3 regions of the Zhongshania guokunii genome follow, and region 2 is predicted to be linked to each of the others. Evidence: predicted binding sites of a transcription regulator. Region 2 holds the regulator's gene; each other region holds the start of a gene.

Region 1 (10,233 bases), on a different contig from region 2:
GATTATTGTTTACCACGAAGCCTTCGCGGTCGACGCTAAAGGCGCCAGCGCGGGTGTATGTCACACCGCCAGAGCCCTTCATGGTGAAGAAGCCTTCACCACTCACCGCGAGATCGAGGTTGTTATCGGTAAAATCAACATTACCCTGGGAGAACTGCTGGGTGATGGTAGCAAGACGAGCACCAGCGCCAGGCGTGGTTTTGGTGACATCGTTATTGGCGGTGGCGTACACATCGGCAAAAGCAGCTCGCGAGCTTTTAAAACCGGTGGTGTTTACGTTGGCAATATTGTGCGCGGTCACATCCAAATGCGATTGCGCTGCGTTTAAACCACTGAGTGCGATACGAAAGCTCATAATGTAACTCCTACTGAGGGAATAGTTTTGTCATTCTCTGAATAGCGCAATCGCAACTCAGCTAATCTCTTTAATTTGTGACAGACTGACCGTACCCAGCCCTTGTACTTGCACCTGAGAACTACCACCGCCCACCGGCACACTGACACTAATGACCCCGCTGCGCATTTCCGTGGTCAGTGCCTCGACTTTGTTGCCGTTTAAATAGTTGGCGCGGATCTGATAATTGCCCGGCGGCATGCGCTCGCCATTTAAGCCAATACCATTCCATTCGAAAGCGCTGGTGCCGGCAGCCTGGGGCCCCATTGGCACCTTGCCAATAACCTCGCCACTGGGCGCCAAAATTTCGATATCTAAGGCCGTGGTGCTGGTGGGCAATTCAACCTGACCTCGCACACTACCGCTGCTAGGCAGCGCAGCAACGCTAGACTCCACGAGCACGTCTTTACCAATCAGCGAGGATGAATCGAGCAGCTGCGCCGAATACAGCGAACCCGTTAGCGCACTGAGGTTTTCGTTCATTTCACTGATGCCACTAACCGAGGTCAACTGGGCCATTTGGCTAATGAATTCGGTGTTGTCCGTGGGTTTGAAAGGATCCTGAGCTTTTAGCTGCTGCAGCATCAACTTCATAAAATCGTCTTGGTCCAGCGACGATGCATCTTTCTTCGTCTTACTGGTCGCGGTCTGCATTTGCAGTTGTTCTAGGGTGCGCACTTCCATTATTCAGACTCCTACTGCTGGCCAAGCTGCAGGGTGCGCAGCATCAAAGTTTTGGTGGTAGAAAAAACTTCAGCGTTATTTTGAAATGAGCGTGATGCCGACATCATATTGGCCATTTCTTCCATGGTGTTGACGTTCGAAGCGTACACATAGCCGTCGACATCAGCTTGAGGATGTCCGGGCTCGTAGCGTTTCATCACTGGCGCATTGCTCTCAACAACGCCAGTTACTGCCACCCCCGCCACTTCGCGCTGCTGGTCCATTACCGTAGAGAACACCGCCTGACGCGAGCGATAGGCCTCGGCCTCGCTACCCGCGACTGAGTCGGCGTTGGCCATATTGCTGGCCACGGTATTAAGACGCATCATTTGCGCATTCATTGCCGATGCGGCGATATCGAGTGGATTAGCCATGATCTATCGGCCTCCCTGAAGTATGGATTTAAGCCCGCTGAGGCGACTGCCCAAAAACGATAGCGTGGCCTGATAGCGCATGGCGTTGTCGGCAAACTCGGCTTGTTCGATATGGCCTTCAACCGTGTTGCCGTCTAGCGATGGCTGATAGGGCTGACGATATTTCAAAGACGCCGCTAAAGCGTCGGCACTGCCATCGGCGCGGCGCTGGTGGCCCGCGCTGGTCACTTTTAGCGCCAGGGTTGGTTGATCCCTAGCTGCCGCTGAATTTGATAAAGCAGTGCGAAAATCAATATCCTGCGCCTTGTAGCCAGGGGTATCGGCATTGGCAATATTGGCGGCCAAGACTTCGTTGCGCTTTTGCCGCAACAGCAGTGCTTGCTCGTGAACGCCTAAGGCTTTATCAAAATTAATCGCCATTTTCTTACCATTTCGCTAAAGTTATTCGGTTTGCAGCCGTTAATCGGTTCAAGGCAGGTTTTCTGCTTTTTGCCGCTTTTGCAATGGATCAAGGCAAAGGCCGTGCCATATAATTTAGTTGTTATTTTTCAATAACTTAAAATCATCAAATTGGGTCACTGCCAAAATAACGGCAAGTTTTTGCCGCTGATCGGCAAAAATCCGGCAAGTGCCATCCGCTTTATTTTTTATACCCCCCGCACGCCACTCAATAAGCAGCAGCCAATCTAGTCACTTATCTAGCAACCAAGACTGGCACAGGCATTGCAGTTATCGACTTACCGACAAATCTTTGACGCGAGCGAATGCAATGAGTGGATTAACAGCCATGGGCCAATACACAACCATGAAAACCACTGCCCCCTGCAAACTGCTATTGGGTATCGCCCTCTGCGTGTTCAGCGCAGCCAGTAGCGGCGCGCCTAGCGAAAGCCACAGCCGGATTGCCGCTACGGCCGAGAACTATATTGCCAGCCGTCATCCTTGGCAGCAGCTCAGCACCATCATCACCGCGCAAAAACTCGACCCCCGCACCAAGCTCAGCAGCTGCCCAGGCAAGCTCCAAGCGTTCTTATCAAGTGGTGCCAAGATCAAACGCAGAACAACTGTTGGCGTGCGCTGTACCGCCGGCGCCAAACCGTGGAAGATTTATTTACCGGTTACCGTAGAGGCCTACGCCAAAGTCATGGTTGCTCGGCACCCCATAGCACCGGGCACCACCATTAGCGCTGGCGACGTGAGCTGGGCAAAACGTGATATCACCAGCCTTGGCTACGGCTATTTACAGTCTTTGGGCGATAAGGGTGGCTATCAAAGCCGCCAGAGTATTGCCCAGGGCGCGGTGCTCACCCCGAATATGGTTAGCGCCAGTAGCATTGTGAATAAGGGGCAGCGCGTTCAACTAAATAGCAGCGATGGTCCCGTTAGCGTGAGCATGATGGGCATAGCCATGCAAGACGGCGCCCTAGGCAGCCGGATACTGGTCAAAAACCTCAATTCCGGCAAGCAGTTAGAGGGTGTTGTAACATCCGAAAACAGCGTCGCTCTCAATTGAGTGATCGGGACAAGTCCCCATGCGCTGCAACGTAAATTCGTGCTAAAGTTCTACCAGATAGTGCCGATACCACAGGCGAAAGCTATTTAAAGAGGATATAAAAATGGTTGACCGTATAGATGGCTCGTCACTGAGTCAGGCCCGCAAGCTAGATGGTGGGCGTACCGGTGCCAGCAAATCAGACAGCACTGTAGCCAGCCCTGCTGCTGCCGACACAGCAAAAGCGCCCCAAGTGGAAACCCCACTAGTGGAGCGCACCCGCGCCCAGGTAAATAGCAGCGACGGCATTGACCGCCAAAAGGTCGAGGCGATTAAAACTGCAATTCGCAATGGTGAATTCACCATCGACGCCAATAAAGTGGCAGCAGCGCTAGTTAATATGGAAGCCCTAACCGGCAGCTGATATGAGCAATGAACTGAGCGACGTACTGCATACCATTCACAGCGAGGCCCAGCGCTTAGAATCACTGCTGGGCGAAGAAGCCCTGATTTTAAAGTTAGCGCGGGAACCTGAGCAGCTGGAGGCGGTAGTTCAGCAGAAGATGGACTTGGTTCAGAATCTCGAGCTTTTAGAAGTGCGGCGCCGGCAGTTAGTCAGTGGCACTGCCGACACCGCGCTAGAAACGCTATGGCAAGAAGCTTTAAACACCCTCAGTCGCTGCCAAGCTTTAAACACCCAAGCTGGCGCCGACATTGCTAGCCAAGCGCGATACGGTAAGCGAGCATTAGAAATTTTGGGGGCCAGCAATAACGACACCCCTATTTATGGCGCCAGTGGCGAAACTCCCAGCACACTCGGTGGCCAACAGCTCGGCAAGGCCTGAGCTGCGTATTTCGAGAACTGTAGCCCTCCCCCCTAATTCACTTCTTCATATTCACAAAACACCGTCAAGTGACTTTTCCATGTAGAGGTGGTTGTCTAATACGCTGTTATAGCTTTTATTGCGTTTTACAATTTTAAAACCCATTTGCTGATATAGACGCAAGGCGCCAGCATTTAATTCCGCGACATCTAAACTCAAAACGGGATAACCGAGTTCGACTGCCCGCGCATCCATGAAATTAATGAGCTGCGCCGCGATGCCTGTGCCCCGCCACTGAGGATTGACCGCAATATGGCACAAGTAGTAACAGCCTTTACGTGGCGGCTTCACCAGACGCAGTTCAAACAATAAGCCCTTTGCAATACCCCGCAAGCCGTACTGAGTAAAAATCGCCTTGGCATTACCTATAAACGTACCGTCGTGGCTCGGTTTATCAAAGCCGCCAATCGTGGCGATCACCTGACCGTCTCGCTCGTACACAAAATGATGACGGTAACTGAACATGGTCGCCGATTTAGCAAACTCAGCGCCTAAAAACTCACGAACATCTGGACCGTGAGCGCGATTAAAAATATGCTCAAAGGCAACCGGCCCCGACAAAAAAACCAAACTGGTAGCGGCTAGGTTGTCATCACTCTGAGCAGGCCGAATTAACATGTTTTTCTCCAAGAATATGGGCGCCGAAAGCGAATTTGGTTTTTTATACCATACTTAATCCGAGCACTGGTGTTTCACACTGTGTGTTGCACGCCACGGCGCTGTAGCACACAGGTTTAACATCGCCTAGCGGTATGAATGACCAGATAAAAGCTCTATGCTAAAAATACCGAGATACTCGGCGCCAATACTAATCAACGTGTACTCAATAACGCCTATTACATTGCAATAAGCCATATTAAAGAGTGAAGCGATGACCCAAAGCCAATCAGCTCAACTTGTTATTTTCGGTGGCACCGGCGATCTCGCCCTGCGCAAGCTGCAACCCGCCCTTTACAAATTACAGCGCGAAGGCTTTCTAGATAACGTCTGCTCGATTATGGCACTGGGCCGAGCCGACATTAGCCATGACGATTACCGCAAACAAGTAAAAACCAAAATGCGCGAATTTTTACCCGCGCATTTTTGGGACGAGCAGCACTGGCAGAATTTTGCTGCCAAGCTCTGCTATGTCAGCTTGGATGTAAATTGCCTTAAAGACTATCATCGCCTCAGCGATTCGATTAACCAGCACGCGGACGCGGCCACCGTTTTTTACCTGGCCACTCATTCTACTTTGTACACGAGCATTTGCCGAAATCTACACAGCATTGGCATTGTTAACGGTCAGTCGAGAGTTGTATTAGAAAAGCCGCTGGGCCACGACTTAGCCAGCTGTACCGAAATTAACCACGAAGTACTGCAGGTCTTCCCAGAGAAAAACATTTTCCGAATTGACCATTATCTTGGCAAGGAAACGGTCCAAAATTTACTGGTGCTGCGCTTTGGCAATGCCCTATTTGGCCCGCTCTGGAATAGCCAATATATCGACAATATTCAAATTACCGTGGCCGAAGATATTGGCGTTGAGGGCCGTGGCGACTTTTACGCCAAAACTGGGGCGCTGCGCGATATGGTACAAAACCACCTTTTACAGCTTTTATGTTTAGTGGCGATGGAGCCGCCCGCCAATCTGCGCGCGGATACGATTCGTGATGAAAAAGTAAAAGTACTGCAAGCTCTTAGACCAATCACTGCCGCCAATGTTAAAGCTAAAACCGTGCGCGGCCAATATATTGCGGGCGCAGTAAACGCCGCCCCCGTCGCTGCCTTTCTCGACGAAACCGGCTTTGAAGACAGCGAAACCACCGAGACCTTTGTCGCCTTGCAAGCCGACCTCCACAATTGGCGCTGGGAGGGCACGCCCTTTTATTTGCGCACCGGCAAGCGCTTGAGCAGACGTTTTTCTGAGATTGTTGTTGAGCTAAAAAAACATCCTTTTAGCTTATTTGAAGGCGACCCCAACGACCTGCCCAATAAGTTGGTAATACGCTTGCAGCCTGAAGAAAACATTACCCTATACAAGGTCAACAAAAAGCCCGGCTTAGGCCGTCAATTAAAGTTGGAACAAGTTGAATTAAATCTGGATGCAGATTTACACGATGAACTACAGGCCCATGAAGCTTATGAGCGACTATTATTAGATGTACTAGAGGGCGACCAAACCCTGTTTATGCGCCGCGACGAGGTGGAGGCCTGCTGGGCGTGGGTAGACAGTATTATTAGCGCGTGGCAGGAAGCAGGTATTAAGCCCAAAACCTATGCGGCCGGCTCTATGGGGCCTAACGCTGCGCTCGCACTACCAGAAAAACACGGGAGAAGCTGGCATGAATAATAAACCCACCCTGATCTTACTGCCCAACCGCGACGAACTAAATACCGTGTTGAGCAATGATATTGGCAAATATTTAAATGCCGTGCTGAGCAAACACAAAGCGGCCAGCCTCGCAGTGTCTGGCGGTTCGACTCCTGCCGAAATGCTCACCCTACTTGGCAAGCAAACACTGGACTGGCCTAAAATTCAAACCTTGCTGGTTGACGATCGCTGGCTCGGAGAGAGTCATCACGACAGCAACCAAGCCATGCTTAATAAAACCCTATTCAGCGGTCTTGCTGCCAATAGCCGCTACCTGCCCCTAAAAAACGAAGCCGCCGATGTAAATGATGGTCAATATGCCTGCGAAGAGCAGTTAACTGAGCTGACGTGGCCGCTGAGCGTCGTTCATCTTGGCATGGGTAATGATGGTCACACCGCCTCGTGGTTTCACGACGCCCCAGAATACCCAATGCTAATGGCCGCCCACGAACAGCACTGCACTGCGGTTCACCCTGGTGCCGCACCCTACTCTCGAATATCGTTAACCCCAGCGGCAGTGTTGAACAGCGAGCGCATTGTGATTCAGGTATTTGGTAAGGCCAAGCGCGATGTGCTGGAGCGCGCGCTGGCCAAAGACGCCGACTTCCCTATTTCGATGGTGCTACACCAGCAGCGCGTACCCGTCGACATATACTGGGCGCCGTAATCAGCGTAGCTAAAGTGACCGCTGGTATAGGCTTTTTAACATTGCTAAATAGCCTTTGCGGTCTTTCGCCAGAGCCTCTTCACTGGGCACAATCCAGCTACCACCCACGCAGTGCACATTGGGCAGCGCTAGGTAGTCGTGGTAGTTCGCTTGGCTTATGCCCCCTGTTGGGCAGAACACCGCATCAGGAAAGGGGCCCGCCAGGGATTTTAACAAGGTGACGCCGCCAATTGCCTCCGCGGGATACAATTTAAAAACACGGTGTTCTTCGGCCATCGCAGCCATGATTTCTGTTGCGGTAGCCACACCAGGAATATAGGTGGTGAGGGTTTTATGGGCCAGCATCGACAGCTCGCGGGAAAAACCCGGACTGATAACAAAATCGGCTTCATCAACGGCGCGCAACATTTGTCTGCGATTTAGCACCGTACCTACGCCAATCCGCGCGTTTGGCATTAGGTCTCTACATAGTTTGACCATTTGCCATGCGTCGGTATGGCGCAAAGTTACCTCAACCGCTGGCACCCCCGCCTCGGCAAATAATTCGGCACAAGCCTTGGCATGATCCAGCGATTTGAACTGTGCTACCGGCATTACCGGCGCGGTTTTATTGACTATCGTCAGTGCATCGTTCATCTAGCGGGTCCTTTACATCTGTATTTCTTAACAAAAGAATACTCTACACGCCTGTCGCGCTAGGGTCGATGCTGGAATCTTAAGAGCTCTGTAGTGGTCTAGAGCGACATCATATTTCCGTCGTTTAATCTAAGGTGCGCTTATAGCGCAGCATGGCCACAGAGCTAACTACCAGCATAAATACCAAGATGGCCGCCAAGTCGTAAACCAATTCTTGGATGCCCGCGCCTTTAAGCATGATACCCCGCACTACCCGCAAAAAATGGGTAAGGGGTAACACCTCCCCAATCATTTGCGCCCAGTGCGGCATACCGCGAAACGGAAACATAAAGCCAGACAAAAGAATCGAGGGCAGAAAGAAAAAGAAAGTCAGCTGCATCGATTGAATTTGCGACTGAGCAATCGTCGAAAAAGTAAAACCCAGTGCGAGATTCGCCAAAATAAAAATTGCCACGCTTAAGACCAGCAAGGCGATACTGCCAATAAACGGCACCGCAAACAGCCAGTGGGCCACCACCAACACAATCACGGTTTGCACCGAACCCACACCGACATAGGGCAGAATTTTGCCGATCATTACCTCAAAGGGCGAACCTGGCATGGCCAGTAAATTTTCCATAGTGCCGCGCTCAGTCTCGCGGGTCATCGCCATGCCGGTAATCATCACTAGCGTCATGGTTAGAATAACCCCCAACAAGCCCGGCACAATGTTGTATTGGGTTATGCCCTCGGGGTTGTAACGGGGATGCACCACCAAATCTACCGCGCCCTTACCGGCCTGCAAATGCGCCAGTGGGCCAGTCAAATCTTTGAGCAGCGCCTGATTGACGATAGTCGATAAGCGCCCCAAAGCATTAGACGCCGCAACCGGATCAGTCGCGTCTGCCGACACCAATAGTTGCGGCCGCTCACCGCGAATTAATTGGCGACTAAAGCCCGCCGGAATTTCGACAATAAAAACCACTTTGCCGCTCGCCAGTAGGTAATCACTGGCGCGGGGGTCACTATTATTAGTACTAATATCAAAGTACTCGGAGTTTTCCAAACCGCTAAGAATACTGCGCACCACTGGCGTGTACTCCGCGGCATACACCGCCGTGGGCAAGTGTTTGGGGTCGGTGTTTATTGCGTAGCCAAATAGCACCAATTCTAAAATAGGTATGGCCAGCATCACCGCAAAGGTCAGCCGGTCGCGACGCATTTGGATGAGTTCTTTGATAAATACCGCGTTAATCCGCGCCAGACTGCGGCCGAAGCGCATCATCGGTGGGCCCTCTTATCGCCACCGCTCTGCTCCATTAGTGCTATAAATACATCTTCCAAACTGGGTTTAATTTCCTGCCACCCATAGCCTTGATCTGCGACCCTGGCGACTGCCGCTTCTAATGCCACGCGGTCGTGGCCACTAATATGCAACGCAGCGCCGTAATACGCCGCGTGTTCGATTCCAGGCTGCACGGCCATCAGTGGCTCTATACCTCGCACGCCCCTGCCCTCGGCCCGGAAGCTCACCAGCCCAGATTGGTCAATAATATCTGGGACGCTGCCCTCGGTAATTAATTTGCCGTGAGCTAGATACACAATATGATCGCAGCGCTCGGCCTCGTCCATGTAATGGGTCGACACCAGCACCGTCATGCCTTGATTAGACAGGCGATGAATTTGATCCCAAAAATCCCGCCGCGCCTGAGGGTCTACGCCAGCTGTCGGTTCATCTAAAAGCAATAACTTAGGTTTATGCATGGTAACGGCGGCGAGCGCCAAGCGCTGTTTCCAGCCGCCAGACAAGGCCCCCGCAAGTTGATGTTGCCGGTGAACTAGGCCGAGCACTGCCAGGGTTTCATCTACGCACTGCCGCCTCTTGTCGAGCTGATAGATACGTGCGACAAAGTCTAGATTCTCGCGCACGCTAAGATCTGCCCAAAAGGAAAATTTTTGGGTCATATAGCCTGTTTGGCGACGAATGGCCTCGGCCTCACGGCGCAAGTCAAAGCCAAGGCAACTACCCTCACCGGCACTAGGCTTTAACAAACCGCAGAGCATGCGAATGGTGGTGGTTTTACCCGAGCCATTGGGGCCGAGAAAGCCCCACACTTGGCCGCGAGGCATTTGTAAATCAACATCACTCACAGCGGCCTTGCTGGCAAAATGCTTACTTAAGCCCCGCACGTCGATGGCTAGCTCACTCATAGCAGCCACTCATAACAAGCTCACATCAACCGGCTGACCGGCGTGTAAGCCGCTATTTGGCGGCAAGCGCGCCTCCACCATAAACACCAGTTTCTCGCGGTTGGCGACGCTGTAAATTACTGGCGGCGTAAATTCTACTTGTTCAGCTAAATAGGACACCGTTGCGCTAAGTATTTCAGGATTGCCGTCTTGATGAATACTCACCACTGTACCCGGCGCAAACTCCACGACCCGGGACTGGGGAATAAAAAAACGAATTTTTAGGCCGTTGGCGGGCAAAAGTGCCAGCGCCGGTGCGCCAGCGGGCAATTGTTCGCCTTGGCGATAATACACCGCAGTAACTAAGCCTGCTTGGCGCGCAACAAGGCTACGCTGCTCAAAACGCCACTGCGCTTTTGCCAGCACTGCTTCAGCAGCGTTTGCAGCCGCTTTGGCCGCAATCAAGGCCTCTTCTCGCGCCGCCAACTTAGCAACACCAATACTCGCTGTGGCGCTATCGACCCGCGCTTTGGCCGCCGAA
Region 2 (10,233 bases):
GAGCATGGCAACTTCGTTGGACGACATGCTGGCCGAGATCGGTTCGACCTCGGTGTCCATGATTTCCCGAACGGTGACGCTGGGGTCAGATACCAGCAGTTTGCGCAGTGACAAGATGCCGATGTACTGATCGTTGCGGTTGACCACAATTAGGTTGTCGGTCATTTCGGGCAGGCTTTCGTGGCGACGTAAATAGCGCAGTGCCACGTCGAGGGTGATGTTAGGCCGCACGGTGATCGTGTCGGTGTTCATCAAACCACCGGCGGTGTCCTCGTCAAAGGACAGCACGTGCTCTACGCGGAGGCGGTCCTGATGATCCATTGACTCGAGAACTTCACGAATAACCCGATCCGGTAATTGCTGGAGAATGTCCGCAATATCATCGGTTTCAAGGCCTTCGGTGATGGCGGCCACTTCTTCGGCGTCCATCTGGCGCAGAAATTGGCTCTGCACTTCGTCATTGAGGTGTTGGAGGATGTCACCTTCATTCTCAATGTCGATCAGCTGCCACAGCACACTACGAATTTTGTGTGGTGTGGATTCAATAAGGTGGGCGGCGTCTGCGGGGGGCAGGCCATTTAGCATGCGGCGGATTTGCAGGAAACCACCGGAACCCAAGGCGTCATTGAGGGTTTTGAGTTGGCTCTCGGTTTGAAGCTTGTCTGCAGTCTGGGCCATACCTATCCCTAGCCTGAGCCGTGATGGTTAAAAGAGTAGTCTGGCTAATTATCCTTTAAAGCGGGCCGCGCAACAATCCGCGAAGGAGTTGCGGGTGAAATAAAGTTAAATCTTACTCTCCCTCGCCAAAACGTTGATTAATAAGATCTTGTATTGCGGCCATCGCGGCATCTTCGTCGCTGCCATCGCAAATAACGGCGATCTCGGTACCCTTGCTGGCGGCGAGCATCATCAGCGCCATAATACTTTTGCCGTCGACTGATTTGTCGCCAATGCGAATGGTAACCGCAGCGCTATAGGCGGCGGTGGTGGCGACAAGTTTGGCTGCTGCGCGGGCGTGCAGGCCCAATTTATTAATAATTATTAGTTTGGTTTCGACCATCGTAATCTCTAGTGCTGCAGCTCGCGGTGGCGAACTTGGAGGTCTGGGTAATTGTTGCGAAGCACCTCTGCGAGGGTTTCAACCATATATACTGAGCGATGTTGGCCACCGGTGCAACCAATGGCGATGGTGAAATAGCTGCGATTGCTGGCTTCAATTTTGGGTAGCCATGTCTGTATATATTGCAGAATATCAGCGTGCATTTGCTGAACATCTGCTTGCTTGCTAAGAAAATCTTGTACGGCGGAGTCTCTGCCGGTTAAGGCACGTAAACCTTCCTGCCAGTGGGGGTTGGGTAGCATGCGTAAATCGTAGACTAGGTCAGCGTCGAGGGGTAGTCCGCGCTTGAAACCGAAGGACTTCAGCTGCACCGTTAGGCGGCTGGCGTCGGTGCCAAGAATTCGGTCGCGTATGGTCGCGCGCAATTCGTGGACGGTCATGTCGCTGCTGTCGATTGCCAGCGATGCTTCTACCACAATTGGTTCGAGGAGGATCGACTCAAGTTTGATCGCGTCGGCCAGCGGCAGTGAATCGGTTGCTAAGGGGTGGCGGCGACGGGTTTCGCTGAAGCGCTTAATTAACTTGTCGTCACCAGCATCGAGAAACACTATTCGCAGTTGAGCGTGTTTTTTGACTTGTTCACAGAGCGATTTAAACTTTGCTAAGCCAACTGGAGAGTTGCGGGCGTCGATACAGACCGCAACTTTCTGGTGGGCATTCAGCGGGTTTTGCGCTAGTTCGCGCACTAGTTCAGGTAGTAGCGACACCGGTAAATTGTCGATGGCATAAAAGCCTTCATCCTCAAGTTGGTGAAGGGCGGTACTTTTTCCGGAGCCGGAGCGGCCGCTGAGGATGATCATTTCCATTAGGGTTTCAATGCACGTTCAAGTAGCGCTTGGTCGGAGTCGGCATTGCGCAGGTCGCGACGAAACTCTTCCTCGTTAAACGCTGTGGCCAGTGCGCCGAGAACCTTGAGGTGCTCATCGTGGGCTTCGGCAGGGACAATAAGGGCGAATACGAGATCCACGGGGGCGTCGTCGATGGCCTCAAAGTCGATGGGCTGCTCTAGCTTAAGGAGCATGCCGGTGATCGCTGAGCAGCGGTTGCTGCGGCAGTGGGGAATCGCCACGCCGTGGCCGATACCGGTACTACCCAGACGTTCTCTGGCGAGCAATTCATTGAATAATTCGTCGGCGTTAAATTCGTCATTATCGGCACTGATTTCAGTAGAGATGTATTCGAGAAGACGTTTTTTACTGGTAACGGACGCACCGCTATGGGTGCGTCCTAGTGTGAGAATGGAATTGAGTATCATGGTTTCTTGCAACAGAGAGAGTGAGTGGATCGAAAGGTCTCAGCGACCTAGCGATTTTTCTTTGTGTTTAATTAATTGCCGGTCGAGTTTGTCGGTTAGGCTGTCGATTGCCGCGTACATATCCTCCGATTCACAGGTGGCAAATAAATCGGCGCCGGCAACGTGAACGGTGGCCTCGGCTTTCTGGACCAATTTTTCCACAGACAGGGTGACGTCGGTATTGGTGATATTGTCAAAGTGTCGTTGAAGTTTGCCGAGTTTTGTATTGACGTAATCGCGAAGAGACGGGGTGACGTCAACGTGGTGACCACTAACAGTAATCTGCATATTTTACTCCTTCATCGCTGAATATAACTAGCGCCTCACGGCGCGTGTATGACGACAATGACCGTAACAGGGGCACTGCCACTATACTAGTCGTTTCCGCTCGTTTGAGGGCGGAATAACCAGTGATTCTCGATATTTTGCAATGGTGCGACGGGCAACTTGGATGCCTTGCTCGCCTAGTAAGTCAGTGATTTTGCTGTCGCTCAGCGGCTTGCGCGGGTTTTCAGCGGCAACCAGTTTTTTGATTAGAGCGCGAATCGCGGTAGAGGAGCATTCACCGCCAGTATCGGTGGACACATGGCTGGAAAAGAAGAATTTGAGCTCAAAAATTCCCCGCGGGGTGTGCATGTATTTTTGGGTGGTTACCCGTGAGATGGTGGATTCGTGCATGCCCACCGCCTCGGCAATATCGTGCAGGACGAGTGGCTTCATGGCCTCTTCGCCGTACTCAAAAAAGCCGCGCTGGTATTCGACAATTTTGGTGGCGACCTTCATTAAAGTCTCGTTGCGGCTGAGCAAGCTTTTAATGAACCAGCGCGCTTCTTGCAAATTGTCGCGAATATAGTCGTTGTCGCTGCTATTGCTGCTTTTCCGCGCCAGTGCCGCGTAGTGGGCATTAATCTGGATTTTGGGGGCAATGTCGGGATTTAATTCGACCAACCAGCGATCATCCTTCTTGCTTACAAACACATCGGGAACCACATACTCGGTTGAGTCGGCACCAATGCCGTCACCGGGAGTGGGGTTGAGTGATTGAACTAATTTAATCACTTCGCGAAGCTGTTCTTCTTTCAAGCGGCAGCGGCGCATAATCTGGTTATAGTCGCGATTTCCCAATTGCGCCATATATTGGCTTACAACAAGGCTAGCTTCTTCGACGTAGGCTGTGCCTGCGGGTAATTGCTTCAGCTGAATTAAGAGGCACTCTTGTAAGTCGCGGGCAGCGACCCCCGGAGGATCAAATTGTTGAATGAGGTGTAAAACCGCATTGAACTCTTCAATTTCAATGTCTTCATTGGCAAAGCCTTCAACTAATTCTTCGGCGCTAACGGTTAGTCGGCCTTTTTCATCGATGGCATCGATAATGGCTTCGGCAATAATGCGGTCAATTTCTGACAAGCGACTGAGGTTAAGCTGCCAGCGCAGGTGGTCTTGTAGGGAGTCGGAGCTGGAGTTCCGGTAATCGTTGTTGTAGTCGCTGTCTTCCGACGAGGAGCCTGAGCCCGTGCCGCTGCCGGTGGTTTGGTAAACGTCGTCCCACTGGCTGTCGACGGGCAGATCTTCAGGTATATCACTGCGCTCAGCCCAGTCGGCGTCGGCTTCTGGTTGTGGCGCTTCTGTCTCTTGATCGCTGGTTTTTTCGGCCTTTTTGGGTTCGGCGGAGGTCGGTTCGATATTGACCTCGATGTCTTCGCCCTCGTCGCTGATTTCAAGTAGTGGGTTTGAGTCTAGCGCCGATTGGATTTCTTGCTGAAGGTCGAGGGTGGATAATTGTAATAAGCGAATCGCTTGTTGCAGCTGAGGTGTCATGGTCAAGCTTTGACCGACTTTGAGCTGTAGCGATTGTTTCATAGGCAGTGGCTTCTACAACAGGACAGTGGCAACACGAACAAATGAGTTTGTTCTACCGGCAATGATTATGCCTCTCTCTCAGTGTAGTCGGGACAATCATTGCCTGCAATACCTGTGCCGGTTCATTTGTAAAAGACTGGTAGTCTTTGAATAAAAACGTCGTGTTGCGCAATGGCGGTGGCCGTGCACTGCGACAGCCAAGTTTAGAACCTTTGGCGTGGCCGCAAAGTTACTGTTAAAACCTGTCGGGTGGGCTTATAGCGTAAATTTATCGCCAAGGTAAATGTCGCGCACAATCTGGTTGTTGAGTACGGTGTTGGCGTCACCTTCGGCGACAATACGGCCTTCGCCAACGATATAGGCTTTGTCGCAAATGTCGAGGGTTTCACGAACATTGTGATCGGTGATTAGTACGCCTATACCTCGCGCCTGCAGATGTTTGACGATATTTTGGATATCGTTTACCGAGATAGGATCGACGCCGGCAAAGGGTTCGTCAAGCAGGATAAAGCTGGGTTCGGTCGCAAGTGCGCGTGCAATTTCAACTCGGCGGCGCTCGCCGCCTGAGAGTGACATGCCCATGGATTTGCGAATATGGGTGATATGAAATTCCTGGAGGAGGGCCTCGAGTTTTTCATTGCGCTGTTTGCGGTTGAGGTCGCTGCGGGTCTCTAGAATGGCCATGATGTTATCGGCGACGCTCAATTTACGAAATATTGACGCTTCCTGGGGTAAATAACCGACGCCGTGTTTGGCGCGGCCGTTAATTGATAAGCGGGTAAGGTCGCGGTCATCGAGCCGGATCGAGCCGCGGTCGGCATTCACAATGCCTACAATCATGTAAAAACAGGTGGTTTTGCCGGCGCCGTTGGGGCCGAGTAGGCCTACTATTTCACCGCTGCTAATGGTGAGCGACACATCCTTAATGATTTCGCGGCCCTTGTAGGCTTTGGCGAGATTACTGGCTTGCAGTACGGGCATAATTAACGCGACTCTTCGCTATTGGTGCTTTCCGCTGGTGGGCTATTAGCGGGCTTGTCGTCGGCAGCGGTTTCGCTGTCGGGGATGGCTTGGGGTTGTAAGGTCATTTTAACGCGATGTTCTTTTTCATCGGTGCCGCCGTCGGCAACTACCATTTGTTTGCGGCCGCTGTACACCACGCGATCACCGGAGATCTTTGAGCCCTGGTGGGTGATGGAGGCATTGCGTTGCAGCAGAATCTCTTCCTGCTTTAGGCTGTACTCAATACGCTGAGCACTGGCAATGACCACGCCTTCATTGGCTCTGGGTTGCTGTTCGAAATAAGCGGGGCTGCCCTCGGCAATAACTTTTTCTACCTTGCGATTGGCCTCGATGATTGTAAGTTTGTCGGCGGTAATTTTGAGTGAGCCTTGGCTCATGCTGACATTGCCGATGTAGACACCTTGGTTATTTTCATAAATAGCTCGGTCGGAGCTTAGGTTTATGGCCTGCTTGCGATCTTCGGGTAAGCTCAGCGCAATGCTGCTAACGCCAAGGAGCAGCGTGGTGACTAGCGCAGCTTTAGATAGGGTCATAGTGGCCTTTTACCTGGTCGAGGAGTTCAACTCGTTCATTCTTCATGCTGGCTTTCATGCCCATTGAATGGGTTTTGCCATTTCGCAGCGAGAGAGTTAATGCTTGGTCGGTACTAACTTCGCTGCTTTCTAAATTAATTCGCAATAACTCAGTGCTTATTTGTGCTTGGCGAATCAAGTCTTTTACGAGCACGGTATCTAATAGGGTTAAATGCTCGCCATCTTGGGTCAGCTTGCCGGTCTTGGCGCTGGCTGTCCACGGTCTCTGGTTGGCGATATTGCCGATATAAAAGGGCTCTTGCAATGCTATCGAGCCATCCGATATCAAACGTTCGGCGCTGGTGGCGCGCCACTTATAAGCAATATGACCGTCAGCGCTGTATTTTATGCCACTGACTTGGCTTAAATGTGAGTCGGCGTCCGGTATGGCTTCAAAGCGTTCAACAATGCTTAATTTACCGCTTTCACTGAATTGGGTGAGGTACACCACGGTGCCGACCATGGCGGTAATAGCCGACAGTACCGAGAATACGGTAAATTTAATTTGCTTCATCTTAGAGGTACTGTTCCAGTGCGCTATTCAGCTTGCCCTGTGCTTTAAGAATCAGCTCGCAAACCTCGCGAATGGCCCCATTGCCGCCAGCGGCTGTAGTTTGCCAGTCGGCGTGGCGGGCGACGAAGTGGTGGCCATTAGCAACGGTAATGCCAAGGCCTGCTTGGCGAATGGCTGAGAGGTCGGGTAGGTCGTCGCCTACATAAGCGATGTCTTGCATTTCAAGACCGAGGTCGGCGCGCAACTCTTCGAGGGCGACGAGTTTGTCTTCGCGGCCTTGGTAAATCAGTTCAATCTTTAGCTCGCCTGCGCGGCGTTTGACCAGTTCTGAACAGCGTCCAGTAATGATCGCCGGCTTAATGCCCGCGTCACGTAGCAATTTAATGCCGAGTCCGTCGAGAATGCTGAAGGCTTTCATCTCTTCGCCGCTGTTGCCAAAGTAGAGGCTGCCGTCAGTGAGAACACCGTCGACGTCCATGGCGAGTAGTTTGATGGTTTTCGCTTTTTCAATCACGCTGTGCATGGTGCTGCAGTTTCCTAAGCTACGCCTGCTTTGAGCAGGTCGTGGGTGTGGATGACGCCGACGGGTTGGCCGCTGTCGTTGACGGCAACCAGTACCGTAATTTTATTATCTTCCATGATGCGCAGTGCTTCTGCGGCCATGGTGCCAGGTTTAATGGTGCGGCAATTGCGGGTCATAATGTCATCGATCGGGCAGCTGTGTATATCAATACCGCGGTCAATGGCGCGACGTAAGTCGCCATCGGTAAAAATGCCTGCGAGTGCGCCGCTGTCGTCAACCACCGTGGTCATGCCGAGGGTTTTACTGCTCATTTCGAGCAGGGCGCCGCTCAGTGCGCTGCCCAAAACAATTTTTGGGATGCTGTCGCCAGTGTGCATTATGCTGTCTATTTTCAGTATCAGCCTGCGGCCCAAGGCGCCACCGGGATGAGATAATGCGAAGTCATTGGCGGTGAAACCCCGGGCTTCGAGTAAAGCGATAGCCAGTGCGTCTCCCATGACCAAGGTAACGGTGGTGCTAGACGTGGGAGCGAGGTTTAATGGGCAGGCCTCTTCGGCCACACCAACATTTAAGTGCACGTCGGCGGTAGTGGCGAGTTCGGAGGCGGGATTGCCCGTGAGGGCAATCACTGGCACCGCCAGCAGTTTAAGCAGCGGTAGAATCGTAATGAGTTCACCGGTGGTGCCTGAGTTGGAAAGCGCGATAACGACATCGCCGGCGGTAATCATGCCCAAGTCGCCATGGCTGGCTTCGCCGGGATGTACAAAAAAGGCCGGAGTGCCAGTGCTGGCGAGGGTAGCGGCAATTTTATTGCCGATATGACCGGATTTACCCATGCCAGTCACTACGACTCGACCCTTGCAGGCGAGTAGAATGTCGCAGGCTTTACTAAAGCTTTCGTCGATACGCTCGGCAAGGACGGCAACAGCGTCTCTTTCCATGCGGATAACACGTAGAGCAGAGCTAGTATAAGATGATGGAGTGGTCACACGAGATTACCTGAATTAGTGAGTTGCCCGTTAAGCTGGGGCTAATGTTAGCTATGATAATTTCCAATGTGACAAAATAACAGGATTAGCTGGCCTCTACATTGGGAGACTTTCCCGTAAAAGGGGGTCGAAGCTTGCAGTTTGCAGTGTTGTGCCGTTTTCATGCGGTTAAAATTTATCGAGGGGATACTATGTTTAAGCAAATTTTACTGGCGGCATTGATGACTTTTGGCCTGCTGGCTCAGGCATCTGCTACTGAGAAGGGGCCTTACGAGGTCGTTGCCGACACCACTCAAGAGTTGGTGAAGGTAATTGAAGAAGCGCGCAGCTATGTAGATAAAGACCCCGAGCGCTTTACTAATGAAGTGCGTCGCATAATGGATGATGTTGTCGACTTCCAAAGTTTTGCTCGCGGCATTATGGGCAAATACGGTAGCCGAGGTTATTACCAGAGTTTGAAGACCGATGCTGAGCGGGCCTTGTTTCGCGAGCGGGTTATTCGCTTTACTAATAACTTTAAAGACGGTTTGATTAATACCTACGCCAAGGGCTTGTTGGGTTTTAATGGCAACCGGATTGAAGTTTTGCCGCTGGCAGATGACGTTGATTTGTCTGGCAGTGTCGGTGTTCGTCAGGACATTTACGGTGAGCGCGCTAAGCCGTATCAGGTGCTTTACACCGTTCGTCAGGGTTCCGACGGCAGCTGGAAATTGCGTAATGTGGTAATTGAGGGTCTTAATTTGGGGCGGATTTACCAGAACCAGTTTGATGCGGCAGTAAAACAATATAATGGTGATATTGATAAAGTTATTGCCAACTGGACTGTTGCCCCCCGCGAAGTTATGGAAGAGCAGGCGGCAAAGTAAGGCTCGCTTGTTAGCACGCATTGAATACCCGCATGACTGACCTTTGCGGGTATTCACCTCGCCATGTTGACCGCAATTGCGTACAATTCCGCGCTTGATATCGCTAGTGATGAATACAGGTAGAATTGTCATGCAAACAGACCATATCGAGCAGCGCCTTGCCGAGCATTTTCCCGAGAGCGAAGTGGCTGTCAGCGGTGACGGTAGTCATTTTGATGTTCGTGTTGTGAGTGCAGCATTTTCCGGTTTGCGTGCGGTTAAGCGCCAGCAACTGGTCTATGCGGCGGTGAATGATTGGATACGCGACGGCTCGTTACACGCCATTAATATTAAAGCTATTACCCCCGAGGAAGCCCAAGCCTGAGGCTGACGGGACTTTCCAGGAGATTTCATGGATAAGTTGCTTATACGCGGCTGCGGCCCTTTGGCCGGAGAGATTCGCGTGTCCGGTTCTAAAAATGCGGCGCTGCCGATTCTTGCCGCCACTTTACTGTCTAGCGAGCCGGTATTAATCCGCAATCTCCCGCACTTGCACGACGTGACCACCATGATTGCACTGCTGCGCAGCATGGGCACCGAGCTTATTGTTGATGAGCGGCTCGGCGTTGAAATCAATGGTTCTACGACCACTAAAACTACCGCACCCTATGAACTAGTGAAAACTATGCGGGCATCGATATTGGTGCTGGGGCCTTTATTGGCGCACTTCGGTCACGCCAAGGTGTCTTTTCCCGGTGGTTGCGCTATTGGTAGTCGGCCAGTTGATCAGCATTTGCGTGGCTTTGAGGCGATGGGCGCCATCATTGACATCGACGAAGGTTATATCACTGCGCGAGCACCTGAGGGCGGTTTGAAAGGCGCTCATGTACTGTTTGATATGGTTACCGTTGGTGGTACTGAGAACGTAATGATGGCGGCGGCGCTGGCTAAAGGCCGCACCGTGCTAGAAAACGCCGCGCGCGAGCCAGAGATTGTCGATTTGGCTAACTGCCTAATTGCAATGGGTGCCAAAATTACCGGTCACGGCACAGCAACCATTACCATCGATGGTGTTGAACGGCTAAATGGCTGTACATATTCAGTGATGCCCGACCGTATTGAGGCGGGTACCTATTTGGTGGCGGCGGCGGCTAGTCGCGGTTCGATCCGGCTGCGAGATATTGGTCCTGAAACTTTAGAGGCCGTGCTCGTTAAGCTTGAAGAGGCGGGTGCCAAAATCGAAAGTGGCGCCGATTGGATTACCCTCGACATGGAAGGGCGTCAGCCCAAGGCGGTGAACATTAAGACCATGCCGTATCCGGGGTTTCCTACCGATATGCAGGCTCAGTTTACCGCGATGAATACTGTGGCTGATGGCGTATCTCACGTTACCGAAACGATTTTTGAAAATCGTTTGATTCAAACCCATGAAATGAACCGTATGGGCGCTAAAATCACTATTGAAGGTAATACCGCTATGATTAAGGGTATTA
Region 3 (10,233 bases), on a different contig from region 2:
CTTGAACCAAACCCATTTGCCCCACCGCAGCAGCCGCCTGCAATTTATGAAGATCATCAGGCCGCTCTTTCCAGCCAAGGCGAGTCATACCCTCTGCCACCGCGCCAGAGGACACCAACACTACCTCTCGACCGTCAGCACGCAGGGCGGCGATCTGCGCCACCCAAGCATCCAAACCCTCTACACAGAGGCCGCGACCATCATTGGTGAGCAGGGCCGAACCAATCTTAACCACGACGCGCTTACAAGCGCGTAAACTTTGCCGCTTATCAGACAAGCTTCTTCACCTCAGGGCCGGTAAACCACTTCAACATCGTGATCGTCATCGTCATCGTCGTCGTAATCGTCGGTATCGCCAGCAGCGCGACGCTCAGAGCGGCGCTTATCCGCCAATGCCTGAATACGATCCCGCGCCTCAGACTGCATTGCATCCTGAATATCGCGCTCGCGCTCAGCCGCCTCAGTATCAGTGGCCAGCAACTCGGCCTGCGCCTCGACAAATTGCAGAATATCTTGGCATAACTCTTTAGTGTTCGCGCCAGTTATGGCCGATACCTTATACACCGGCCCAGCCCAGCCCAGCGCATCTACCACTTCCTGGCAGCGCGCCTCGCGCTCTTCCTCAGGAATCAAATCTAATTTATTTAATACCAACCAGCGCTCACGATTTGCCAAGGTCGGACTAAAACGAGCCAATTCTTTAGCAATAATTGCCACCGCGTCTTGCGGCAAGGTCTCGTCATAAGGCGCCATGTCCACCAAATGCAACAACAGGCGGGTGCGGGTTAAATGCTTAAGAAAGCGAATACCCAAGCCAGCGCCTTCAGCCGCACCCTCAACAAGCCCCGGAATATCGGCAATAACAAAACTCTGGTGTTGTTGCACCCGCACCACGCCCAAATTGGGCACCAAGGTGGTAAATGGATAGTCCGCCACCTTGGGCTTGGCCGAAGACACCGCGCGAATAAATGTCGATTTACCCGCATTAGGCATACCCAGCAAGCCGACATCCGCCAGCACTTTTAGCTCTAGACGCAGATTACGAATCTCGCCATCGCTACCCCGGGTGAACTGGCGCGGGGCGCGGTTAGTGCTCGACTTAAAACGAGTATTACCCAGACCGTGGAAACCACCCTGCACGACTTTAATCTCATCACCGGCAGCGACCAGATCGCCCAACACCTCCAGAGTATCTTCATCGACGATGGTAGTCCCCACCGGCACATCCAAGATCAAATCCTCAGCGCTGCGGCCACGACAGTTGGCACCACGACCACCCTCGCCAGGACGAGCGGTATAGGATTTCACGAAGCGGAAGTCAACCAAGGTGTTCATTGACGCATTGGCGCGCAGAATAACACTGCCGCCGTCGCCGCCATCGCCACCATCGGGACCACCCCAGGGAATATATTTTTCTCGACGAAAACTGAGACAGCCGTTGCCACCGCGGCCTGCTTCAACTCGAATTACTGCCTCATCTACAAATTTCATTACCGCGCCAACCAAATAAAATGAATATACCGAAAAACCTGTCTACAGAAACAAAAAAGCCCCGTCAATAGACGAGGCCTTCAAGATCACCGCGAGGTTTACGCTGCAACTATACTAATATACTTGCGGCTCTTGGGACCTTTAACCTCAAACTTTACTACACCATCTGCCTTAGCAAACAGAGTGTGATCAGTACCACAACCAACATTTTCACCGGCGTGGAAACGAGTTCCGCGCTGACGAATAATAATGCTACCTGCACTTACAACCTGACCACCAAAACGTTTAACGCCCAGACGCTTACTCTGCGAGTCGCGTCCGTTACGAGTACTACCACCAGCTTTCTTGTGAGCCATGAGTCTCTCCTAAATTCCTTAAGCACTGATACCAGTGATTTTCACTTCGGTGAACCACTGACGGTGACCAGCTTGCTTCATGCTGTGCTTCCGACGGCGAAACTTAACGATTTTCACCTTGGCGTGACGACCTTGCGCGATCACTTCCGCAGTCACTTTACCGCCCTCAACATAAGGCGCGCCAATTTTAAGATCATCACCGGTCTTAACCATCAACACTTTGTCGAAGGTCAGGCTTTCACCAGTGGCGACTTCAATTTTTTCTAGCTTGAGGGTTTCACCCTCGATAACACGGTGCTGCTTACCACCGCTTTCAATCACTGCGTACATGTTTATATCTCCAAGAGCCTGCTTGCAATAGTTTGTTTCGGCCGAGCGGTCACATCAAAACCAGTATCGAAATAAGGCTAGACACAACTCACCGGGACAAGTCCAGGCACCGTCACCACCACTTAACCATTAAGGGGCCGTACGGTTTTGCTTCAGGGGCGCGAATTGTACGCAGTTTTTGAAAAATACACAATACCCGCAACCACAAGTGACGCGTAGACCTTGACAGCTCGCAGCTGCACTCATACGATGCCAGCCGACTCCGCCAGACGACTCTTCGCTACCATGCAACAGATTAGACAGGTCGTGGACAGCGAATTCGCCGCCGTCAACGATTTCATCATCGAACAACTGCATTCCAATGTGCCCCTCGTGGAAAACATCGGCCACTATATCGTCGATGCTGGCGGCAAGCGCCTGCGCCCACTACTTACCCTGTTATGTGCAGGCGCCATTGGCAAAATTGAAGAGAAACATCTGCAGCTAGCCGCGGTTATCGAATTCATCCACACCGCCACCCTGCTCCACGATGACGTTGTCGACATTTCCGCCCTGCGCCGCGGCCGCCCCACCGCCAACGCCAATTGGGGCAACGCCCCGAGCGTACTGGTCGGCGACTTCCTTTACTCCCGCGCATTCCAGATATTAGTCAACATCGGCAACTTCCCACTAATGGGCCTGCTGTCAGACACCACCAATACTGTGGCCGAAGGTGAAGTGCTGCAGCTGACCCGCGCCGGCAACCCCGACACCAGCGAAGCCACCTACTTTGAAGTTATCCGCAGCAAAACCGCGGTATTATTTGGCGCAGCCTGCAGCGGCGCAGCCATCCTCAGCCGCAGCACCGAACACCAGCACGCCCTGCATCAGTACGGCACCAATCTCGGCATCGCCTTTCAATTAATAGACGACATCCTAGATTATGAAGGCGACCCTGCCGAAACCGGCAAAAATGTCGGCGACGACCTCGCCGAGGGCAAGCCAACCTTGCCGCTAATTTACCTGCTAGAAAACGGCAGCGACGAGCACAAAAAATTAGTGCACAACGCCATTAGCAATAAATCTGCGGAGCAGCTCGACGCAATCGTCGATGCAGTCAAGCACTGCGGCGCACTAGACTATTGCCACGCCGCCGCCGAGCGCTACACCCAAGCGGCGCTCACCGCGCTTGAGAGCCTGGTGCCCAGCCCCTATCGCAGCGCCCTAGAAAAACTCACCGAAATCGCACTATCTCGCCGCAGCTAAGCCTCACCTCGAAACGGAAGCTTCTCGTAAATGTGAAGTTTCTCGCCAAAGGGAAGCCCCCACAGATTACATTGCCAGCGATAAATCGTTACAATTTCAACACTTATCGCTGGGATGGAAAGACTGGCGCCCACCTAAACGGATATTTAAGGAGTGGCCGTGAGCCCCACTGTAAACCAAGCACCAGCCCTATTATGCGACCTTGATTTACAAGCCACCTTGCACTCACTCGCAAAAAAAGCAGCATGCACGCCTTTAAAATCTCGCTTCAGTCTCGAACCCAACCGCGCAACTCGCTTTAGTGGCGAACTCGGCCCACTTTTTGTCGACTACGCAAAACATCACATCGATACGGGCATTATCACCAACCTCTGCGAACTAGCGCGCCAGCGCGGTCTTGCGCAGCAATTCAACGCCCTGCGCGCGGGCGCAAAACTGAATAACACCGAAGGCCGCAGCGCCAACTACCCAAGCCTGCGACGCTGGGCAAGCGACGAGGCAAGCACAAGCCCGCAAGATCAAACCATTGCTGCAATGTTTGCAACCATGGAAAACTTAACGGCAGAAATCCATAACGGCGCGCACCGCAGCAGTACCGGCAAAGTCTTTACTGATGTCGTCAATATTGGCATTGGCGGCTCGGACTTTGGCCCACGACTTGTTTGCGACGCGCTAGCCAACCAAGGACTCGGCACTTTGCGGCCGCATTTTGCCGCCAATATCGACCCCAGCGTAATGACCGAAATACTGGCGACCGTGCCCGCCGAAACCACCTTATTTGTGGTTGCCTCCAAATCCTTTGGCACCCAGGAAACACGCTGTAATGCTCAAGCCGCGCGCGCATGGCTACAAGCTAGCCTCGGCCTTGAGGATGTTAGCGACCACTTTATGGCAGTGAGCTCAAAACCCGAAGCCGCCATGGCCTTTGGCGTTCGCGAGCAATATATTTTGGCCGTACCCGAGTGGATCGGCGGACGCTTTTCGGTGTGGTCAGGCTTTGGCTTGACGGTAGCGCTATGCGCCGGAATGAACAGCTTCCGCGCCCTACTCAAAGGCGGCTACGCGGTTGACCAGCACGTAGAAAAGCAGCCATTGGAAAGCAATATCCCAGTGATCCTCGGCATGCTCGACCTGTGGTATCGCAACGCCTGGGGCATGACCTCGCAAGCCGTACTGCCCTATGAGCACCACCTCAAATTACTGCCCATTTACTTGCAGCAATTATTTATGGAAAGCGCAGGCAAATCCGTTAAAGCGGATGGCAGCCCCCTCAACAACGCCACTGGCGGTGTTATCTGGGGCACCGAGGGCACCAATGGCCAACACTCGTTCCATCAGCTACTCCACCAAGGCAGCGACGCCATTCCCTGCGATTTTATTGCCAGCCTCAGCTCTCACAACCCCATTGGTGAGCAGCACCAAGCCTTGCTTGCCAACTGCTTCGGCCAAAGTTTGACCTTAATGCAGGGCCAATCTGCTGCAGATATTGAACAGGATTTGATCGCCAACGGCATGGACGCTAACGCAGCTGCGCAACTTGCCCAACACAAAGCCATGCCCGGCAACCGGCCCAGCACCACCATCTTAATGGACAAACTCGACGCCGAGAGCCTCGGCGCGCTTATCGCGCTCTACGAATACCGCCTATTCGCCTCAAGTTTTGTATGGGGCATAAACCCCTTCGACCAATGGGGCGTTGAATTGGGCAAACAGATCAGCCAGACCTTGATGGGCACACTCGGCAACCCTAACGACAACAGTCTTTCCGAGCTGGACTCATCCACCACGCAACTCGTTACGCGCTATCGGCAAGCCCAAAACAAATAATTCTCACCAAACTCCACATACAATAAAGGCGCCATGAGGCGCCTTTATTGTATTGATTATCGCTAAACGCTAATTACAGCATCGCCAATAATTCAGCAGTTTTCGCTTCCATCAAAGGTATATCACCATCACTTTCAACATTGAGGCGAACCACCGGCTCGGTATTGGACATGCGCACATTAAAGCGCCAACCATCGAAACTCATGCTTAAACCATCTGTAAAATCTATCGCCGCCGCCAAAGGCGTGTAATGCGCCTGAATCGCAGCAATAACCGTTTTAGCATCGGCAACTTCACGGTTTATTTCGCCACTACAAGGAAATAAAGCAACTCGCTGCTCAACCAGTGACGACAAGCTTGCCGACTTAACTGACATCAACTGCGTCACCAACAACCAGGGAATCATACCGCTGTCACAAAAAGCGAAATCGCGGAAATAATGGTGGGCACTCATCTCGCCACCATATACAGCATTCTCAATCCGCATCCGCTCTTTAATAAAAGCGTGACCGGTTTTACACTGCACCGCTTCACCGCCAGCGCCTTCAACAATGGCAATGGTATTCCAGGTTAGGCGCGGGTCATGCACTATTTTTTCGCCAGGATTTTTCAGCAAAAAAGCTTCCGCCAACAAACCAACTACGTAGTAACCTTCGATAAAGTCGCCAGTCTCATCAAAGAAAAAGCAGCGATCAAAATCCCCATCCCACGCAATACCAAGATCAGCGCCATGCTCTTTAATTGCGCCGATACTGGGCTGGCGATTTTCAATCAGCAGGGGATTAGGCACGCCATTAGGGAAGTTACCATCTGCTTCGTGATGCACCCGAATAAACTCAAAGGGCAAATAGGGCTCGAGTAAGTCCACGACCCGACCCGCACCGCCGTTGCCGGCATTAACCACTATTTTCAGGGGCTTTAAGGATTCAACATCGATATAGCTCAGCAAATGCTCAACATAGGCACCCGAGGTATCCAAGGCTTGCAAGCTGCCCCGTGTTGCAACTGGCGCAAATTCGTTTTTCTCGGCAAGAGCCTTAATATCAAACAAACCCGTGTCGCCGCTGATGGGCTTAGAGCCCTCACGGACAAACTTCATGCCGTTATAGTCTTTAGGGTTATGGCTGGCGGTAACCGCGATACCGCCGTCCATACCCGCATGGGATGTAGCGAAGTAAATTTCTTCGGTGCCACACAGGCCAATATCGTAAACATCCACACCCGCATCACGCAGACCGTCACTTAAAGCGCCCTTAATAGACTCACTGCTCAAGCGAATATCGTGACCAACAACCACTTTCTTAGGCTGAATAACTTCAGCGAAAGCGCGGCCGATACGGTAGGCAATATCTTCGTTTAATTGATCGGGAATACGACCGCGAACGTCATAGGCTTTAAAACAGGTTATTTCACTACTGCTCACGACGAAGCCTCGCTATAAATATTCTCGTAAACATAGTTAGTCGCCTCAATAAAGCCTGGCACACTGCCGCAATCAAAACGCTTGCCCCGGAATTTATAGGCCAGCACGCAGCCGTTCTGAGCTTGGGTCATCAGCGCATCGGTAAGCTGCACTTCACCATTTTTACCGGGCGGGGTGTCACGCAGAATATCAAAAATATCTGGCGTTAAGATGTAACGGCCAATGACCGCCATATTGGTAGGTGCATCTTCAGGCTTAGGCTTTTCAACCATATTACTTACCCGGTACAAACCATCGCCCATATCTTCGCCGGCAATAACACCGTATTTTTCAATCTCTTCCATGGGCACTTCTTGAATCGCGACAATGCTGCAACGAAACTGCTTATAAAGCGCAACCATTTGCGCCATAACGCCGTCGTCTTCCTGATTCAGACATAAATCGTCTGACAATATAACGCCAAAGGCCTCATCACCAATCAAGCACTCACCGGTGAGGATGGCGTGACCAAGACCTTTCATCTCACGCTGACGCGTCATCATGAACGTGCCCTCATTGAGCACATTGCGAATACAGTCGAGATAGCGCTCTTTGCTCGTGCCGGCAATCTGATTTTCCAATTCATAGCTAATGTCAAAATGATCAGCTATGGCGCGCTTGCCGCGGCCAGTTACCAATGCTATTTCCTTTAAACCAGCCTGAATGGCTTCTTCAACGCCGTACTGCACTAGCGGCTTATTAACTATCGGCAGCATTTCTTTGGGCATAGACTTGGTTGCCGGAAGAAAGCGAGTGCCGTAGCCGGCGACGGGGAACAGACATTTTCTGATCATAGTATTTCCTGAGTTGCTGTCGGGAATCATCCCGAATCCTTTTTACGAATGGTAACGCTGCGAGCATTCTCCCAACAGCGACAGCGCTTGGCAAGCACTGCTCTTTTACCGACGAGATATGACAAAGTAATGACAGCAAGCATCACGCCAATGTTGACATTTTGATGTGCCATCCAAAACCTTCGTGCTAAGATAAGCGCAACATTTTCAAACTGATAATATGGCCTCATGTCTTTAATTCATCAAAATAGCTTTAACAAACAAGAACTCATCGACTGCGGACACGGCAAACTATTTGGCCCTGGCAACCCGAAACTTCCTACCGACAATATGCTGATGGTGGACCGCATCACCCATATCAGCACCGAGGGCGGCAGCTTCGATAAAGGCGTTTTAGTGGCCGAACTGGATATTAATCCAGACCTATGGTTCTTCGACTGTCACTTTAAAGGCGACCCAGTTATGCCAGGCTGCCTAGGCCTAGATGCTATGTGGCAGCTTGTTGGTTTTTATCTTGGCTGGCGCGGCAATAGCGGCAAGGGCCGCGCACTAGGAGCTGGCGAGGTGAAGTTTACCGGTCAAATCCTGCCCGATTCAAAGCTCGTTACCTACACCCTGAACTACAAGCGTCTTATTGAACGCAAACTAATTTTGGGCATCGCCGATGGCGAAGTCGCGGTTGATGGCAAAGTCATCTATACCGCCAAAGATCTGCGTGTTGGTCTATTCAAAGACGACGCCAGCTTCTAAAGCTCACCAAACACCCCTTAAATTAAAACCACAGCTTACAAACGAGGTATCCGATGAAACGTGTTGTCGTAACCGGTATGGGAATAGTTTCCAGCATCGGCAATGACTTGTCAGAAGTGCTGACGTCACTGCAAGAGGGTAAGTCGGGAATCGCGTTCAACGAGAAATACAAGGAGATGGGGTTTCGCAGCCAGATTTCAGGCTCCATCAAAAACCTTGATATCAAAGAACGCATTGACCGCAAGCAACTCCGCTTTATGGGCGATGCCGCGGCCTACGCCTATATTGCCATGCAAGAAGCCATTACCGACTCTGGACTAGAAGAGCATCAAGTCAGCAATGAGCGCACTGGCATTATCGCCGGCTCTGGCGGCGCGTCTTCAGCCAACCTGATTGAGTCTGCCGACACGCTCCGCGAGCGCGGCGTAAAACGCATTGGACCCTACCGCGTTACCCAGACCATGGGCAGCACGGTTTCTGCTTGCCTGGCCACACCCTTTAAAATCAAAGGTGTGAACTACTCAATTTCCTCGGCTTGCGCGACCAGCGCACACTGCATTGGCAACGCCATGGAGCTAATTCAGCTTGGCAAGCAAGACGTGGTTTTTGCCGGCGGTGGCGAAGAAGAGCACTGGTCTTTGAGCTGCTTGTTTGATGCCATGGGCGCTTTGTCGACCAAGTATAACGACACCCCCGAGCAAGCCTCTCGCCCTTACGACGCCAACCGCGACGGCTTTGTTATTGCCGGCGGCGCGGGCATGGTCGTACTCGAAGAGTTAGAACACGCTATAGCGCGCGGCGCCACCATTTACGGTGAGCTGGTGGGCTACGGCGCGACCTCTGATGGCTATGACATGGTTGCCCCAAGCGGCGAAGGCGCGGCGCGCTGCATGCGCCAAGCGCTGCAGGGTGTTAATGCCGACGTGGATTACATCAACTCCCACGGCACTTCGACTCCTGCTGGCGACATGCAAGAGCTAAAAGCCGTTAAGCAAGCTTATGAGGGCAAAACTATCCCCGCGATTGGCTCGACCAAATCACTGGCTGGTCACTCACTGGGCGCAACTGGCGTGCAAGAAGCGATATTCTCACTATTAATGATGAAGCATAATTTTATTGCGGCATCAGCCAATATTGAGACCCTAGACGACGAAGCAGCCGGTGTACCGATTGTGCTAACACGCCAAGACAACGTTACTCTTAATACAGTAATGTCGAATAGCTTCGGCTTTGGCGGCACCAACGCCAGCTTGGTATTTCAGCGCTATCAGGCGTAATACCGCCTAATAACACTTGTAGCGCTGCGCGCTGCAAGTGTTCGCTTTTCCGTACACGACAAACAAAACCCGCCTTTATTTCAGTTCAAATCCCGCACAAAAATCACATCAACGCTATCGCCGCGCGCCACGGTTTTGCCAACCGGAATAATCGCCAAGGCATTACACCAAGACACCGAAGACAGCGCCCCCGAGCTTTGCTGAGGGTGAATATCAACCGTCATCCCATCGGCGCTAGGCACGACCCGCGCACGCAAATACTCCTGACGCGAACCCGCCCGCGGCCAGTCAAATAAAGCCTTAGCAGACCACTGCACTGGCAATACTTGCTCTGCTCCCAGCATTTTCAACAGGTATGGCCGAACTAATATGCAAAACGTAACGAAGCCAGACACCGGATTACCAGGCAAGCCAAAAAACGGCACCCCCGCAACACGACCATAGGCCAGCGGCTTACCCGGCTTAATGGCGAGCTTCCACAAATCTAGCGAACCCATAGCCTCGACCTGAGCCTTGACGTGATCCTCTTCACCGACCGACACACCACCACTGGAAATAACCACGTCGGCACTGGCGCTAGCCTGCTGCAAAGCAGCGCGAGTCGCTTCCGGCGTATCGACAACAATGCCAATATCGATTACCTCCACGCCCAGCTCGCTCAATAGCGCAGCCAGCATTGGTCGATTGGAATTATAAATTTG

The links. The regulator sigma-54, encoded in region 2, starts transcription at its own class of promoters, with help from an activator protein. The targets are predictions, from matches to a motif close to TGGCACANNNNTTGCNNT.
Region 1: a site for sigma-54 is predicted at 2,002-2,019, ahead of flgB (flagellar basal body rod protein FlgB). Genes of this name have one in related genera too.
Region 3: a site for sigma-54 is predicted at 7,638-7,655, ahead of galU (UTP--glucose-1-phosphate uridylyltransferase GalU). Genes of this name have one in related genera too.

The regions. Positions count from the first base shown of each region.
Region 1 is NZ_JBFRYA010000001.1:271,176-281,408, reverse strand. Features, by position in the region: gene flgE (flagellar hook protein FlgE) at 1-355, opposite strand, end outside; gene AB4876_RS01280 (flagellar hook assembly protein FlgD) at 413-1,078, opposite strand; gene flgC (flagellar basal body rod protein FlgC) at 1,090-1,491, opposite strand; gene flgB (flagellar basal body rod protein FlgB) at 1,495-1,911, opposite strand; gene flgA (flagellar basal body P-ring formation chaperone FlgA) at 2,261-3,004, shown strand; gene flgM (flagellar biosynthesis anti-sigma factor FlgM) at 3,108-3,407, shown strand; gene AB4876_RS01255 (flagella synthesis protein FlgN) at 3,409-3,828, shown strand; gene AB4876_RS01250 (GNAT family N-acetyltransferase) at 3,880-4,485, opposite strand; gene zwf (glucose-6-phosphate dehydrogenase) at 4,739-6,199, shown strand; gene pgl (6-phosphogluconolactonase) at 6,192-6,887, shown strand; gene eda (bifunctional 4-hydroxy-2-oxoglutarate aldolase/2-dehydro-3-deoxy-phosphogluconate aldolase) at 6,897-7,523, opposite strand; gene AB4876_RS01230 (ABC transporter permease) at 7,648-8,787, opposite strand; gene AB4876_RS01225 (ABC transporter ATP-binding protein) at 8,784-9,713, opposite strand; gene AB4876_RS01220 (HlyD family secretion protein) at 9,723-10,233, opposite strand, start outside.
Region 2 is NZ_JBFRYA010000004.1:149,767-159,999, reverse strand. Features, by position in the region: gene mgtE (magnesium transporter) at 1-678, opposite strand, end outside; gene AB4876_RS06175 (HPr family phosphocarrier protein) at 791-1,060, opposite strand; gene rapZ (RNase adapter RapZ) at 1,069-1,926, opposite strand; gene AB4876_RS06165 (PTS sugar transporter subunit IIA) at 1,926-2,375, opposite strand; gene hpf (ribosome hibernation-promoting factor, HPF/YfiA family) at 2,415-2,702, opposite strand; gene AB4876_RS06155 (RNA polymerase factor sigma-54) at 2,784-4,274, opposite strand; gene lptB (LPS export ABC transporter ATP-binding protein) at 4,530-5,255, opposite strand; gene lptA (lipopolysaccharide transport periplasmic protein LptA) at 5,258-5,830, opposite strand; gene lptC (LPS export ABC transporter periplasmic protein LptC) at 5,817-6,383, opposite strand; gene AB4876_RS06135 (KdsC family phosphatase) at 6,385-6,906, opposite strand; gene AB4876_RS06130 (KpsF/GutQ family sugar-phosphate isomerase) at 6,921-7,847, opposite strand; gene AB4876_RS06125 (MlaC/ttg2D family ABC transporter substrate-binding protein) at 8,087-8,761, shown strand; gene AB4876_RS06120 (BolA family protein) at 8,892-9,125, shown strand; gene murA (UDP-N-acetylglucosamine 1-carboxyvinyltransferase) at 9,153-10,233, shown strand, end outside.
Region 3 is NZ_JBFRYA010000023.1:43,042-53,274, reverse strand. Features, by position in the region: gene proB (glutamate 5-kinase) at 1-277, opposite strand, end outside; gene cgtA (Obg family GTPase CgtA) at 289-1,491, opposite strand; gene rpmA (50S ribosomal protein L27) at 1,590-1,847, opposite strand; gene rplU (50S ribosomal protein L21) at 1,866-2,177, opposite strand; gene AB4876_RS18370 (polyprenyl synthetase family protein) at 2,463-3,422, shown strand; gene pgi (glucose-6-phosphate isomerase) at 3,582-5,249, shown strand; gene AB4876_RS18360 (phosphohexomutase domain-containing protein) at 5,323-6,672, opposite strand; gene galU (UTP--glucose-1-phosphate uridylyltransferase GalU) at 6,669-7,505, opposite strand; gene fabA (bifunctional 3-hydroxydecanoyl-ACP dehydratase/trans-2-decenoyl-ACP isomerase) at 7,734-8,255, shown strand; gene fabB (beta-ketoacyl-ACP synthase I) at 8,309-9,532, shown strand; gene AB4876_RS18340 (molybdopterin molybdotransferase MoeA) at 9,613-10,233, opposite strand, start outside.